DNA from 2 places in the Micrococcus sp. TA1 genome. Region 2 is predicted to be linked to the other one. Evidence: riboswitches for the same ligand, from Rfam matches in the RefSeq annotation. Region 2 holds a riboswitch; the other holds the start of a gene.

Region 1 (7,167 bases), on a different contig from region 2:
GGCTGAACCCGACGGCGGCGCACAGCGGCACGAAGATCGCCGCCAGGATCGGGACGGTGCCGAAGGACGAGCCGATGCCCATGGTCACCAGCAGTCCGACGACCATCATGACCACCGCCGCCAGCAGCCTGCTGTCCCCGATCCAGCCGGTCGCGGACGTCACGAGCTCGTCCACGGCGCCCGTCTCGGACAGCACGGACGAGTACCCCGAGGCCACCAGCATGATGAAGGCGATCGTGCCCATCATCGTCACGCCGCCGTGGGCGAGTTCGTCGGAGGTGCGCCAGCGCTCGCCGCGGAAGACGAAGATCACGAGGATGCCGCCGAGCGCGGCGATGACGAGCGAGCCGAACGCGATCTGGAGCACGAGGGTGACCGCGAGCCCGATCAGCACGACGACGTGCTGGCGCGTCCAGCCTGACTCATGACCCGAGCCCTCCGCACCGTCGTGCGAGGGACCGAACGCGAAGGCGGTGAGGTCCGGCGCGGCGTCCCGGTACTCCCGCGCCCGGCGGTAGCTGAAGAGGATCGCGATGACCAGGCCGATGACCATGCTGGCGACCGGGATCGCCATGGCCAGGGAGATCTGCCCGAGCTCGACGTCCATGCCGTACTTGGCCATCTCGTCGAGGATGATGTTCTGGAAGATCAGGCCGAATCCCAGCGGGATCAGCATGTAGGGGGCCTTCAGGCCGAAGGTCAGCGCCGTGGCGACGGCCCGGCGGTCCATCCTCATCCGGTTGAACACGCTCAGCAGCGGCGGGATGAGGATCGGGATGAAGGCGATGTGGACCGGGACGATGTTCTGCGACAGGCAGGCGAGTCCGGCGATCCCGAAGAGGGTCATCGCCCGCCGGCCGGAGATCAGCGGCAGGATCCGGCGGATCAGCTTCCCGGTGATCCCGGAGCGGGCGACCATGACCGACAGGATGCCGAGCAGGATGTAGCTCAGGGCGGTCTCCCCCTGGCCGCCGAGCCCGTCGACGAGGATGGTCACCGTCTCATCGGGGGTCAGCCCCGCGAGCAGTCCCGCGACGAGCGTGGCGATGAGCAGGGCGACGATGACGTTCACGCGGGCCAGGCTCAGCGCGGCGAGCACGAGCACGGACACGACGACGGGATTCAACAGCACAGCGGGGACGACCTCTTCGGTGGCGCGGGCGGCGTGATGGCGCATCCGCGCCCCGAAGAGTGTAGCCGGAGTACGGGTCCACTCACCCGCAGCACGGTGCCGTCCCCGGTGACCCGACGGCGGCGGGCCCGGTCAGCCGAACAGGCTGAGCAGGATGCCCCCGACCGCCACGATTCCGGCGATGACCACGAAGACGTTCGAGATCGCGCCCCGGAACGGCGCCAGGGCGGGGACCTTCCGGATGGCGTACATCGGCATCAGGTAGAGCACAGCCGCGATGACCGGCCCGGCCAGTGATTCGATGAGCCCCAGGATGCTCGGGTTGAGCACGCCGGCGATCCAGGTGCTGGCGATGAGGAACACGCTGATTCCGATCCGCAGTCCGCGGTCGGAGAAGCGCCGGGACTGCGGGTCCACCATCCCGCGCATGATGCCCTGCGCGCCCTCGAACGCCCCGAGCCAGTGGCCGAAGAAGGACGAGCCGATGGCCGTGACGGCCACCGCCGGCCCGAGCCAGGCGATGATCGGCAGGCCCATGACGTTGGCCAGGTGGGAGAGCACCGGCAGGTTGGCGTCCTTGGCGGCCTGCAACCCCTCGGGGCCGAGGGCCAGCACGCAGGACCAGACGAAGCCCATGGTGAAGACCACCAGCAGGATGGAGGTGACGCGCAGGACGGAGGAGGCCTTCTGCACCGAGCCGGCCCCGTAGCGCTGGCGCAGGGACACCGAGAACTGCGAGATCGCCGGGGAGTGGTTGAACGCGAAGACCAGCACGGGGATCATCAGCCACAGGGACATCGCGAAGTCGCCGGCGGCGGGCACGGCCCCGAAGCCCTCGAAGGACCAGGACGGGATGAGCAGCAGGGTGACGGAGAACAGGACCGCGATCAGCGGGTAGACCAGCCACTGGGTGACGATCAGCATGACGCGCTGGCCGGCCACCATCACGGCGGACATCAGCAGCACGAGCACCCCGGAGAGCAACCAGCGTGGCCACGGGTCCATGCCCAGCTGGTTGACCATGAGGCTGTCCACGGTGTTGGTGATGCCGACGCCGTAGATGAGCACGATCGGGAAGATCGCCAGGAAGTACAGGATGGTGACCAGGCGGCCGGCGGCCTCGCCGAAGTAGTCCCGCACCACGCCGGTGATGTCACGGTCGGCCCGGGGCGAGGCGACCACCATGCGGGACAGCGCCCGGTGGGAGAAGTAGGTCATCGGCCCGATGATCAGCGTGGCGATGATCAGCGGCCACATCCCGCCCAGGCCGGCATTGATCGGCAGGAACAGGACGCCGGCGCCCACGGCGGTACCGAACAGGCCGATCGTCCAGCTCGAGTCGAAGCGGTTCCAGCCCGGCGCGGCGGCCGTGCCGTCCGGACGGCCGGGTGCCGGGCTCTCGAGGGTCGGGGCTGCGGCGGGGGCGTGGCCGGCTGGTCCGGCCTCGGTCCCGCCGGCGACGGGCCCGGTGGGGCGGCTGGGTTCCATGGGTTCTCCTCAGGTGGACGTGGGACGGTGGTCCCCTCGTGTCCTCCCCGCTCTGTCCATGGACCTGAGAGTTTCGCGTCGTGCCGGCCCGGAGCCGGTCGGCCGCTTGCCCCGTCGGTGGTCGCGCGTGGGTGTGGCGACGCTTTCCAGAGGTGCCCAGCGATCCGGTACGGGGGCCTGAGAGATTCCCGGGGAGGGCTTGCTCCTTCGGCGTCGCGCATCTTAGGTGGTGCGGGATCTCTCCCGGACCGCTCAGTGGCTGATTCCGGGAGACTACTGTAATGCACCTCACACGGGTGCGTGAAATCGCGGCCGGGTCCTCACCGCGCGGGCGTGCTCCTGCGGGACTTCCGGACGATGCCGGTGTCCTGCATGTCCTCGAGCTCGCGGCCCTTCGTCTCCGGGACGAAGCGCCAGACGAAGAGGAAGGACAGCACCGCCATCACCGCATAGAGCCCGTAGGCCACGGTCAGCCCGATCTCGGCCAGCCACGGGAACGTGGTGGAGACCGCGAAGTTCGCGGCCCACTGGGCCGCCGCGGCCACGGCGAGCGCCCCGGCGCGAATCCGGTTCGGGAACATCTCCCCCAGCAGGACCCACACCAGGGGCCCCCACGTGGCACCGAAGAAGACCACGAAGGCGTTGGCCGAGATCAGGGCCACCGTGGACCACGGCTGGCCCAGCTCTGCGGCCGTGGTGCCGTCGGCGCCCTGGACGACCTGCGCGAAGGAGAAGGCCACCGCCATCAGGCCCAGTGAGGCCGCCATGCCCAGGGACCCGACGAGCAGCATGGGGCGCCGCCCCACCCGGTCCACCAGCAGGATGGCCACGATCGTCACCAGGATGTTCGTGACCGACGTGATCACCGTGATCGTCAGGGCGTCGGACTCCCCGAAGCCCACGGAGCGCCACAGCGTGGTCGAGTAGTAGAAGATCACGTTGATGCCCACGAACTGCTGGAACACGGACAGGACGATGCCGATCCACACGATCGGCCTCAGGCCCATCGCCGGTCCGCGCAGGTCGCGCAGGGACTCCCGCCGCTCGGACTCCAGAGTGTCCTTGATCTGCTCGATCTTGAGGTTGACCCGTTCGATGCCGGTGAAGTCGTACAGGACCTGGGCCGCACGGTCGAGGTCACCGCGGGCGACCAGGTACCGGGGTGACTCGGGCAGGCGGAACGCGAACGCCCCGTAGAGCACCGCCGGCACGGCCTCGGCCATGAACATCCAGCGCCAGGCCTCCAGTCCCCACCACAGCGTCTCGGCCGCGCCCCCGGCCAGGTTCGCGAAGAGGGCGTCGGACAGCAGTGCCACGAAGATGCCGGTCACGATGGCCAGCTGCTGCAGGGAGCCCAGCCGGCCCCGGACGCCGGCCGGGCTCACCTCGGCGATGTAGGCCGGGGCGATCACCGAGGCGGCGCCCACGCCCAGGCCGCCCACGACCCTCCAGATGATCAGGCTCCACACGTCGAAGGCCAGCCCGGAGCCGAGCGCGGAGACCAGGAACAGCACCGCCGCCAGCAGCATGACCCGGACCCGGCCGAAGCGGTTGGCGACGGGACCGGCGAACCAGGCCCCCAGGGCGCAGCCGATCAGGGCCGAGGACACGACGAAGCCGGTCAGCCCGGGTCCGAGTGCGAAGCCCGACTCGAGGGCGTCGACGGCGCCGTTGATCACCGCGGTGTCGAAGCCGAACAGGAAGCCACCCAGGGCGGCGGCGATACAGATGCCGATCACGCGGATGTTCACGCGGTCGGCGGGATTCTTCGGCGTCATGACTTCCTCCGTGGGGGCGTGACCGGATGCCCCACCCTACTGCCGCTCCATGCCAGGGCGCAGGTCCTGGGACCCGCGAGGCCTGGGACCCGCCAGGCCGGGCCCGGGCCCGCGCTCCGGCCGCCCGCAACACTCTCCCCTTCGGGTCACTCCGACTGTAAGATGGATCTCAGTCAACTTAGGGTCATCCAGACCCTAAGTGGGAGGACGGGAGTCAGGGTGGATCAGCACACAGCCCGGTTGGCGGTGTCCACCGTCATCTTCGCGCTGCGTTCCGAGGCCGGGGACCCCCCGGCCCTGTGGACCCCCTTCGTGCGCCGCACCCGGGAGCCCCACCTGGACCAGTGGGCCCTGCCCGGCGGCTGGCTGCCGGACGCCGAGCCGCTCGAGGACGCCGCCGCCCGGACCCTGGCCGAGACCACCGGACTGCGCCCCAGCTACCTCGAGCAGCTCTACACCTTCGGCGCCCTGGACCGCTCCCCCACCGGCCGCGTCATCTCCGTCGTCTACTGGGCCCTGGTGCGCTCGGACGAGGTGACCGACGCCGCCGTGGGGAACAACGTCCAGTGGTTCCCGGCCGATGACCTCCCCGCCCTGGCCTTCGACCACAACGCGATCGTGGACTACGCCCTGCAGCGGCTGCGCACCAAGGTCGAGTACGCGCGGATCGCGCACACCTTCCTGGGTGAGACCTTCACCCTGGCCCAGCTCCGCTCGGTCCACGAGGCCGTCCGGGGCCAGCCCCTGGACCCGGCGAACTTCCGCCGCTCCATCACCGCCTCGGCGGACATCGTCGAGACCGGCGAGCGCCTGGCGGGCACCCCGCACCGGCCACCCCGGCTCTACCGCTACCGGCAGTTCACCCCGGGCAGCACCGACCCCATCCCCACCGAGCAGACAAGGACCCTCTCGTGACCACCACCGCCGACTCCCCCGCAGTCACTCCGCCGGACCGCTCCGGTTCCGGCCTGTCCCCGCGCGGCGCCTCCGTGCACCGCACACTGGACCTCATCGCCACCGGTTCCACGGGTGGCTCCTCCTGCTCCCCGGACCTGACGGCCGGGCCCTGGACCTTTGACGCCGGCACCCCCGGGTACGGACCGGGCGCCTCGCAGCAGGACGCGATCCCCGCCGGTGCACCCCGGCAGGGCGCGCTCCCGGAGGAGTACCAGCGCGCCTCCGACGAGGAGCTCCACGAGCGGATCCGCGTGGCCAAGGAGACCCTGGGCGAGAGGGTCGTGGTGCTCGGCCACTTCTACCAGCGCGACGAGGTGGTGGCCCACGCGGACTTCGTGGGCGACTCCTTCCAGCTCGCCAAGGCCGCCAGGACCCGCCCGGAGGCCGAGGCCATCGTCTTCTGCGGCGTGCACTTCATGGCCGAGACCGCGGACCTGCTCTCCACCGAGGACCAGGCGGTCATCCTGCCGAACCTCGCCGCGGGCTGCTCGATGGCGGACATGGCCGACCTGGACTCCGTCGCCGACTGCTGGGAGCAGCTCGAGGAGGTGTACGGCACCGCGCCGGACGAGGCGGGCCGCGCTCCGGTCATCCCGGTCACCTACATGAACAGCTCGGCCGCCCTGAAGGGCTTCGTGGGCGAGCACGGAGGGATCGTCTGCACCTCCTCCAACGCCTCCTCCGTCCTGGAGTGGGCCTTCGAGCGCGGCCAGCGGGTGCTGTTCTTCCCGGACCAGCACCTGGGCCGCAACACCGCCAAGGCCATGGGCATCGGCCTGGACCGGATGCCGCTGTGGAACCCGCGCAAGCCGCTGGGCGGCAACACCGAGGAGGAGCTGCAGCAGGCCAAGGTCCTGCTGTGGCACGGCTTCTGCTCGGTGCACAAGCGCTTCACCGTGGACCAGATCGCCCGGGCCCGCGCCGAGCACCCGGACGTCCACGTGGTCGTGCACCCCGAGTGCCCGATGCCGGTGGTCGACGCCGCGGACTCCGCCGGCTCCACGGACTTCATCGTCAAGGCCATCCAGGCCGCCCCGGACGGCTCCACCTTCGCGATCGGCACCGAGATCAACCTCGTCCAGCGCCTGGCCGCGCAGTACCCGCAGCACACCATCTTCTGCCTGGACCCGGTGATCTGCCCCTGCTCCACCATGTACCGCATCCACCCGGGTTACCTCGCCTGGGTGCTCGAGTCGCTGGTCGCCGGTGAGGTGGTCAACCGCATCCAGGTGCCCGCCGACGTCGCGGACCCGGCGCGGGTCGCCCTGGAGCGGATGCTCACCGTCGCCCCCGCCGCCCGTCCGGTCCCGACGCCGGCCGGTCCGGACGCGGGCGGGGCCGCGGCCGGTGCGGACGCCTCACCCGCGGGACCGGCCACGGGGGCGACGCGATGAGCGCCTGGTCCCAGCCGGTCGGGCGAGTCCAGGTCGAGCGGATCGTCGCCGCGGCCCTCGAGGAGGACGCCCCCTGGGGCGACCTCACCTCGGAGGTGCTGGTGCCGGCCTCGGCCACGGGGACCGCGCGACTGGTGGCCCGTGAGCCCGGCGTGCTGAGCGGCACGGCGGCGTTCACGGCCGCCTTCCGGCTCGTGGACCCGGAGCTGTCCGTGAGCACCTGGGTCCAGGACGGGGCGGCGTTCGAGGCCGGCACCGTGCTGGCCGAGGTCAGCGGCCCGGCGCGCGCGATCCTGCGCGGCGAGCGGATCGGCCTGAACTTCGTCCAGCGGATGTCCGGCATCGCCACCGAGACCTCGCGCTACGTGGCCGCGGTGGCGGCCACCCCCGCGCGGATCGTGGACACCCGCAAGACCAC
Region 2 (7,167 bases):
CCGGTGCGGACCATCACGGTCCGTACTCCCGCCTCTGCCGCCGGGGCGGTGGCCTGCTCCCACTGCTGGCAGACCTCGGCCAGGAAGTCCGTGCCGGCGGGGTCGGTCTCGTCCAGCCCGTCACCGTTCGGCCCGGTGCCCGCCTCGGCCCCGTAATACCCCACCCCGGAGCCGTTGACCAGCGTCCGGGTGCGGCCGTCGTCCGCGAGGTCCGCCAGGGTGCGGGCCAGCAGGCCGGTGGTGTCCAGCCGGGACTGCAGCACCGCGGTGCGGTGGGCCTCGGTCATCCGGCCGCCGATGCTCTCCCCCGAGAGGTTGACCACGACGTCGGCCTGCCGCAGGGCGTCCGGGTCCAGGCTGCCGGCGGCCGGGTCCCAGGAGATGGCCGGCCCCCGGTTCCCGGAGGCGGTGCTGCCGGGCCGCACCAGCGGGATGACCCGGTGGCCACCGCCGGTGAACAGGGCCGTCAACTGGGTGCCGATCAGTCCGCTCGCGCCCGAGACGGCGATGGTCAGGGCCTGACCGCTGCCATGGTGGGCGTGGAAGTCCAGGTCGTCACGCACCTGGGCGTGCCGGTAGGCGAACTGGCGGTCCAGCTCGGCCTCGAAGTGGTCCTGCGTCCAGTGCTCGGTGGAGCGCCCGGCCTGGCCGAGGCGGCCGAACAGGGGGGCCCCGGGCAATTCGTACTCGATGTGGTCCACCATCACGGTGCCGGGAGAGCCGTCGGCGGTGTCCGCCTCACCGGGGGCCGCGTCCTCGAAAGTGTGCGTGTGGACCCAGGAGCGCAGGGGCCCGGAGGCCATCTCGTCGCGGAACATGGTCCCGTCCTCGAAGGCGGTGTGCCGGGCCGTCCACGGCACCTCCGGGGCCAGCCAGGCCGGCAGGCTGACCGGCAGGATGGTGCGCGCGAGGCCGGCCGCGGACTCCAGGCCCAGGCCCAGCGACCCGGGGGCGCCGATGCCCAGCCGGGCCTCGGCGCCGACGTCGATCCCGTCCGGCTCCCGCCGGACCGAACCGGCGAACGGGGGCGTGAGCCGGACCAGGGCGCCGGGGCGGGTGAACCAGGCGAAGACGTCACGGCGGCTGAACGGGAGGTGGACACGACGCTCGAAGACAGGCATGGGGCCAGTCTTGCACTGAGCCCTGCCTACGGTGAGGGCATGAGTGCGCAGAATTCCCTGACCCGAGGATCCCCGGCCCTGCTGGGCCTGATGTGGATCGCGCTGTGGGGGTTCTCGGGGTTCTTCCTCAGCTACTCGACCATGGTGCCGATCAGCGTGGAGCGGGGCCTGTCCTCCGTCACGGGTGGCGCGCTGCTGCTGGTCATGATGCTCAGCGTCATCGCGGTCCAGCCGGCGGCTCCCGCGGTGCAGCGGCGCCTGGGGCCGCAGCGGGCCATCGGTGGGTCATTGCTGCTGATGGCGGCCGGACACGGTGCCGCCGTCCTCGTGCCGGACCCGGCGGCGGGCCTGCTGGCCACGGGGGTGGCCGTCGGCGGCGGGTTCGGGGTCCTCGTGGTCCTGGCGACCGCTGCCGTGCCCGCCGTCACGAGCCCGGAACGGGTCGGCCGGGCACTGGGACGGTTCGGGGCCATGACCGCTGCCGCCGCCGCTGCCGGCGCGCCGTTGGGGCTGTGGCTCAGCGCCCAGGTGCCACCGGAGGCGTTCCGGGGGTTCGCCGCCGCGGCGGTGCTGCTGGCCCTGCCCGCGCTGCGGTTCGTCCCCTCCCGGTCCTCCGTGCCCGGGACGCGGCCGTCCGCGCGGCCCGCCCCGGGGAGGGACCGTGCGTCGGGATCCTTCTGGTCCGCGCTCGCCCCGGTGCTCCTGCCCTTCCTGGTGAGCATGTGCGCCTACGGGCTGGTCATCGCCTTCGGCCCGGGCGGGGGCACCGCCCATCCCGCCCTGTTCATCGCCACCATGCAGGCGTCCGCGGTGGTGAGCCGGTGGGTGGCCGGTGCGCTGACCGACCGGGGGAACCCGGGCACGGTGTACACCGTAGGCATCGTCATGACCGTGCTCGGGCTGGTCACCGTGGCCCTGGTGCCCCCGGGGTGGGCGCTGGCGGCCTGCCTGGTGCTGATGGGGCTGGGCGTGGGGGCGGTGCAGTCCGCCAGCCTGGTGCTGGCCTTCGCCCGGGCCGGCAGTCGCGGCCAGGCCAGCGTCGGGTGGAACATGACCTTCGACAGCGGCCTGGGCCTGGCCGGGCTGTTCGGCGGGCTGGGTTTCACCTTCCTGGGAACGGGGCCGACGTTCGCCGGGGTCGCCGGACTGTTGCTCGCCGCCAGCCTCCCCCTGTGGTCGTCGCGGCGCTGACCGCGAGAGGCTGGGGAATGTCGCGAACGTCCAGGCAGAACTCTTAACCAACCCCTGCTGAGGAAGCCGAACCGGAGACTTTCGCGAAAGCATCACGCTCGCGGGCCATCGGCACTTCGCAGGCTTCGAATATCGCCCTGACGCCCCCCTTGTTTTGTCCACAGAGACATATAGCCTCGGTGTACCAAACACCTTGATGGGGGATCCAGCATGCAGTTTACTGACCGTCTTTTCTCACTAGCGGCCAAACTACAACAGCAGAAAAGTGTCATCGAAACCGAAGAGGCCACGAAGAACGCACTGGTCATGCCGTTCATCTCGTCGATATTGGGCTACGACGTGTTCAACCCTCTTGAGGTGGTGCCAGAGTTCACCGCTGACGTGGGCATCAAGAAGGGCGAGAAGATCGACTACGCGATCGTCCATGACGGTGAAGTGCAGATGCTCATTGAATGCAAGAAGTCTCTCGGTTCCCTGACGCTCGAGCATGCCTCGCAGCTATACAGGTACTTCGCGGTGACCAATGCGCGAATCGCCATTCTCACCAACGGAGAGGCATACCAGTTCTACACGGACTTGGACGCTCCCAACAGAATGGATTCCAAGCCGTTCCTGGTTCTCGATCTCAATGATATTGATGAGGCACTGATTCCGGAGCTTCGCAAACTCTCCAAGGATGAGTTTGACCTCGACTCGGTCGTCAGCGCTGCCGAAGAACTCAAATACATCGGTGCCCTGAAACGCGTGATTGGTGGTTACTTCACGACTCCTGACGAGGAATGGGTGAAGTTCCTCGCCTCAAAGGTGCATGAGGGAGCGATGACACAGAAGGTCCGGGACCAGTTCAGCCCCTTGGTCGCGAAGGCCTGCCGTCAGTATCTGAAGGACCAGGTCAACGACCGTCTCAAGGCCGCGCTGGGAGAGTCCTCACCATCAGCGGCAACCGAGGAGCTCGCCAGCAATGTCACCAGCGGGGAAATCGCCGAGCGCGATCTCATAGATGTCGTCGCAGACGGAATCGAGACCACTGTTGAAGAGCTGGAAGGCTTCCACATCGTGCGCGCCATCGTCTGCAGTGAGGTCGGTCCGGAGCGTATTGTGCACCGTGATGCAAAGTCCTACTTCGCAATTCTGCTGGATGACAACAACCGGAAACCCATAGCCCGCCTCCACTTCAATCGATCTCAGAAGTACCTGGGTATCTTCGACGCACACAAGGCGGAGACCCGCGTTCCGCTCACGAACTTGGTGGACATCTACAACCACGCCGAAGAGCTCCGAGAGAGTGTTCGCGGATATCAGACCGCCTCTTGATCTGATGGTCCTCGGGCTTATCAGTCTCCACGCGAGCGGTCTGGCCATTCCGGTCCAGAGGGCGTCCCCATAGTCTGATCCAAAAGCGACGGCGGTTCTGTTCGTTGCCGTATTCGGGTGAGTTGAGGGGAGCGGTGAGATGACGCAGCACGAGGATCCGCAGGTGGCGCGGCACGCGCAGTCGATGGCCGGGCAGGACGGGACCATGCCGGCACAGCAGCAGGAACCGCCCGGGCTGACCGCCCCCATGGACCCGGTGCCGGACCACGGGGAGTCCAGCTGGGTCGGGCGGGGCCGGCTCGAGGGGCTGAAGGCCCTGATCACGGGCGGTGACTCGGGCATCGGTCGTGCCGTGGCGATCGCCTTCGCACGGGAGGGTGCCGACGTGGCGATCAACTACCTCCCCGAGGAGGAGGAGGACGCCCAGGACGTGGTCGGCTGGATCGACAAGGCCGGCCGCACGGCGGTGACCGTACCCGGGGACCTGCGGGACGAGCAGGAATGCGGGCGGATCGCCGAGGAGGCGGTCGCGGGACTGGGCGGCCTGAACATCCTGGTCAACAACGCCGGTTACCACTGGGCCCGCGGAGAGCCCGGGATCGAGGGGCTGCGGACCGAGGACCTGGACCGGGCGGTGCGGACCAACCTGTACGGCACCCTGTGGCTGACCCGGGCGTGCGTGCCGCACCTGTCCCACGGGGACTGCATCATCAACACCACCTCGGTACAGGCCTACCAGCCCTCGGAGACGATGATCGACTACGCCGCCACGAAGGCCGCCCTGAACAACGTCACCGCGAACCTCGCCGGCGAGCTCGGGCCGAAGGGCATCCGGGTGAACGCGGTGGCGCCCGGACCGGTCTGGACGCCGTTGCAGCCGGCCACCAAGACCCCCGAGGCCGTCTCCCACATGGGTGCGGACACCCCGCTCGGCAGGATCGGCCAGCCCGCCGAGCTCGCCGGGGCCTACGTGTTCCTGGCGAACCCGGCCGAGGCGAGCTACGTCTCCGGAACGGTGCTGGGTGTGACCGGCGGGCTGCCGGTGTTCTGAGACCCCTCCGGCGGACCGGACCCTCCGGGACGTCTCCACCACCCAGGACATCCCCGACGAACGATCGGCGCCCCACCATGCAGCGGAACGAGCTCGAGGCCCCCATCGCCACCAAGATCCTGCGGCGGCTGAGGACTGCCACGGAGTCCGGCCGGATCACGTGGTCTCCGGTGCAGGACTGCGTCCCCGACCGGGACTGGCTCAGCGGCCGGTTCGCCGTGGCGACGATCGAGGACACCGTCGAAACGGGCTTCGCGGGCGGCGACGCCGTCCGGGCGCGCCCACGTGGAGCACGAGATCCCCCAGCTGAGGGTCGGGAGCGTCCCCGAGCCGTTCGACGGGGCCGTGCTGTCCCGGTTCATCCAGAGCCTGGACGCCCTGTCCACCTGAGGGGCCGGGACGTCGACGGCGAGGCCACGCAGTATCGACGGTGACGCCGATGACCGTTGCCGCGGCAGGACCCTGACCTGTGGGAAGGGTGAGGGCGCGCGCACCCAGCGACTCGGGGGGACGTCGGCGGTGCGGCTGTGCCAGACTGGTGCCGCGCCACATCTCCCGCGCGGGAGAGTGCCGGTGCTGCAGGATCCGGGCCTCCGGACCCGGCGGCGCCGGACGCCGAAGGAGCAATCTCTCCCCGAGAATCTCTCAGGCCCACGTACCGCGCAGGGTCGGCGTCTCTGGAAAGTGCCAGGCCCCCAACGCCTCGGCCACCGACGGTGCAAGCACGTATCCTCCAGATACGTGCGGAATCTCTCAGGTCGATGACAGAGCGGGGAGGTACCGATCCGCGCCCGAGAAGCGCCTTGGAGGAGAACCCATGAACGCCATCGTCACCCCGTCCACCGGTCAACGCCACGAGCCGCGGGACACCGCGTCAGCCCCGTTCACCAGCCGTCACATCGGTCCCCGCCAGGCGGACGCCGAGACGATGCTGGCCGCCCTGGGCTTCGAGTCCCTGGAGGCCCTCGTGGACGAGGCCGTGCCCGCGGACATCCGCCAGCACGAGCCCCTGAACCTGCCCGAGGCCCGGACCGAGGCCGCCGTCCTGGAGGAGTTGCGGGCCATCGCCAACCGCAACATCGTCAAGACCCAGATGATCGGCCAGGGCTTCTTCGACACGGTCACCCCGCCGGTGGTGCTGCGCAAGGTCCTGGAGAACCCGGCCTGGTACACCGCCTACACCCCCTACCAGCCGGAGATCTCCCAGGGCCGGCTGGAGGCCCTGCTGAACTTCCAGACCATGGTCGCCGACCTCACCGGCCTCGAGATCGCCAACGCCTCCCTGCTGGACGAGGCCTCCGGCGCCGCCGAGGCCGTGCTGCTGATGCACCGGGCCAACCGGAAGAACGCCAACGGCATCACCCTGATCGACGCCGACCTCTACCCGCAGACTCGCACCGTGGTGGAGGGCCGTGCCCGCGCCCTCGGCCTGGACGTGCGCGTCGCGGACCTCTCAGCGGGCCTGCCCGAGGACCTCGCGGCCGATCTGGAGGAGAAGGGCCTGTGCGGCATCCTGCTGCAGCAGCCCGGGGACTCCGGCCGGATCCACGACCACTCCGCGGTGATCGCCCAGGCCAAGGAGCGCGGCGGCATGGTCGCCATCGCCGCCGACCTGCTCTCCCTCGCGCTCATCGTCCCCCCGGGCGAGCAGGGTGCGGACATCGCCGTGGGCAACACCCAGCGCTTCGGCGTCCCGCTGTTCTTCGGCGGCCCGCATGCCGCCTACATGGCCGTCCACAAGGGCGTGGAGCGCCAGTTGCCCGGCCGTCTCGTCGGCGTCTCGCAGGACGCGGCCGGCCGGCCCGCCTACCGCCTCGCCCTGCAGACCCGTGAGCAGCACATCCGCCGCGAGAAGGCCACCTCGAACATCTGCACCGCCCAGGCCCTCCTGGCGATCACGGCCTCCATGTTCGCCGTCTACCACGGCCCGGACGGCGTGCGGGCGATCGCCGAGCACGCCCACCGGCAGGCCGGCCGGCTGGCCGCAGCCCTGCAGTCCGCCGGGTTCACGCTGAACCACGAGTCCTTCTTCGACACCGTGCAGGTCTCCGTGCCCGGACTGGCCCGCACCGTGGTCAACGCCGCCGAGGCGGCCGGGGTGAACCTGCGCCTCGTGGACGCGGGCACGGTCGGCATCTCCTGTGACGAGACCACCACGGACCGGGACCTGCTCGCGGTGCTGTCCGCCTTCGGCGCCCCCGCGGAGGCCCTCCCGGCCGGTGCCGGGAGCGGGCAGTCCGGGGACACCGGGGCACCCGACGCCGGCCGGGCCAGCGGGCACATCCCCGCGTCCCTGCAGCGCACCAGCGAGTACATGACCCACCCGGTCTTCAACACGTACAAGTCCGAGACCCAGATGCTGCGCTACATCAAGCGCCTCTCCGGGTACGACCTGGCCCTGGACCGCACCATGATCCCGCTGGGCTCGTGCACCATGAAGCTCAACGCGACCGCGGAGATGGAGTCCATCTCCTGGCCCGAGTTCTGCTC

The links. Region 2 has a riboswitch for glycine ahead of gcvP (aminomethyl-transferring glycine dehydrogenase). Riboswitches for the same ligand answer to the same signal wherever they lie in the genome.
Region 1: another riboswitch for glycine. It lies ahead of GGQ69_RS08705 (amino acid permease); the one in region 2 lies ahead of gcvP (aminomethyl-transferring glycine dehydrogenase).

Annotation. Positions count from the first base shown of each region.
Region 1 covers NZ_JACHNW010000001.1:2,005,955-2,013,121, forward strand. Annotated here, with positions in the region: gene GGQ69_RS08700 (Na+/H+ antiporter family protein) at 1-1,177, opposite strand, end outside; gene GGQ69_RS08705 (amino acid permease) at 1,265-2,620, opposite strand; glycine riboswitch at 2,776-2,876, opposite strand; gene GGQ69_RS08710 (sugar porter family MFS transporter) at 2,941-4,398, opposite strand; gene GGQ69_RS08715 (NUDIX domain-containing protein) at 4,618-5,313, shown strand; gene nadA (quinolinate synthase NadA) at 5,388-6,749, shown strand; gene nadC (carboxylating nicotinate-nucleotide diphosphorylase) at 6,746-7,167, shown strand, end outside.
Region 2 covers NZ_JACHNW010000005.1:1,452-8,618, forward strand. Annotated here, with positions in the region: gene GGQ69_RS15155 (TIGR01777 family oxidoreductase) at 1-1,121, opposite strand, end outside; gene GGQ69_RS15160 (MFS transporter) at 1,161-2,312, shown strand; gene GGQ69_RS15165 (type I restriction endonuclease) at 2,523-3,626, shown strand; gene GGQ69_RS15170 (SDR family oxidoreductase) at 3,766-4,677, shown strand; glycine riboswitch at 5,228-5,348, shown strand; gene gcvP (aminomethyl-transferring glycine dehydrogenase) at 5,495-7,167, shown strand, end outside.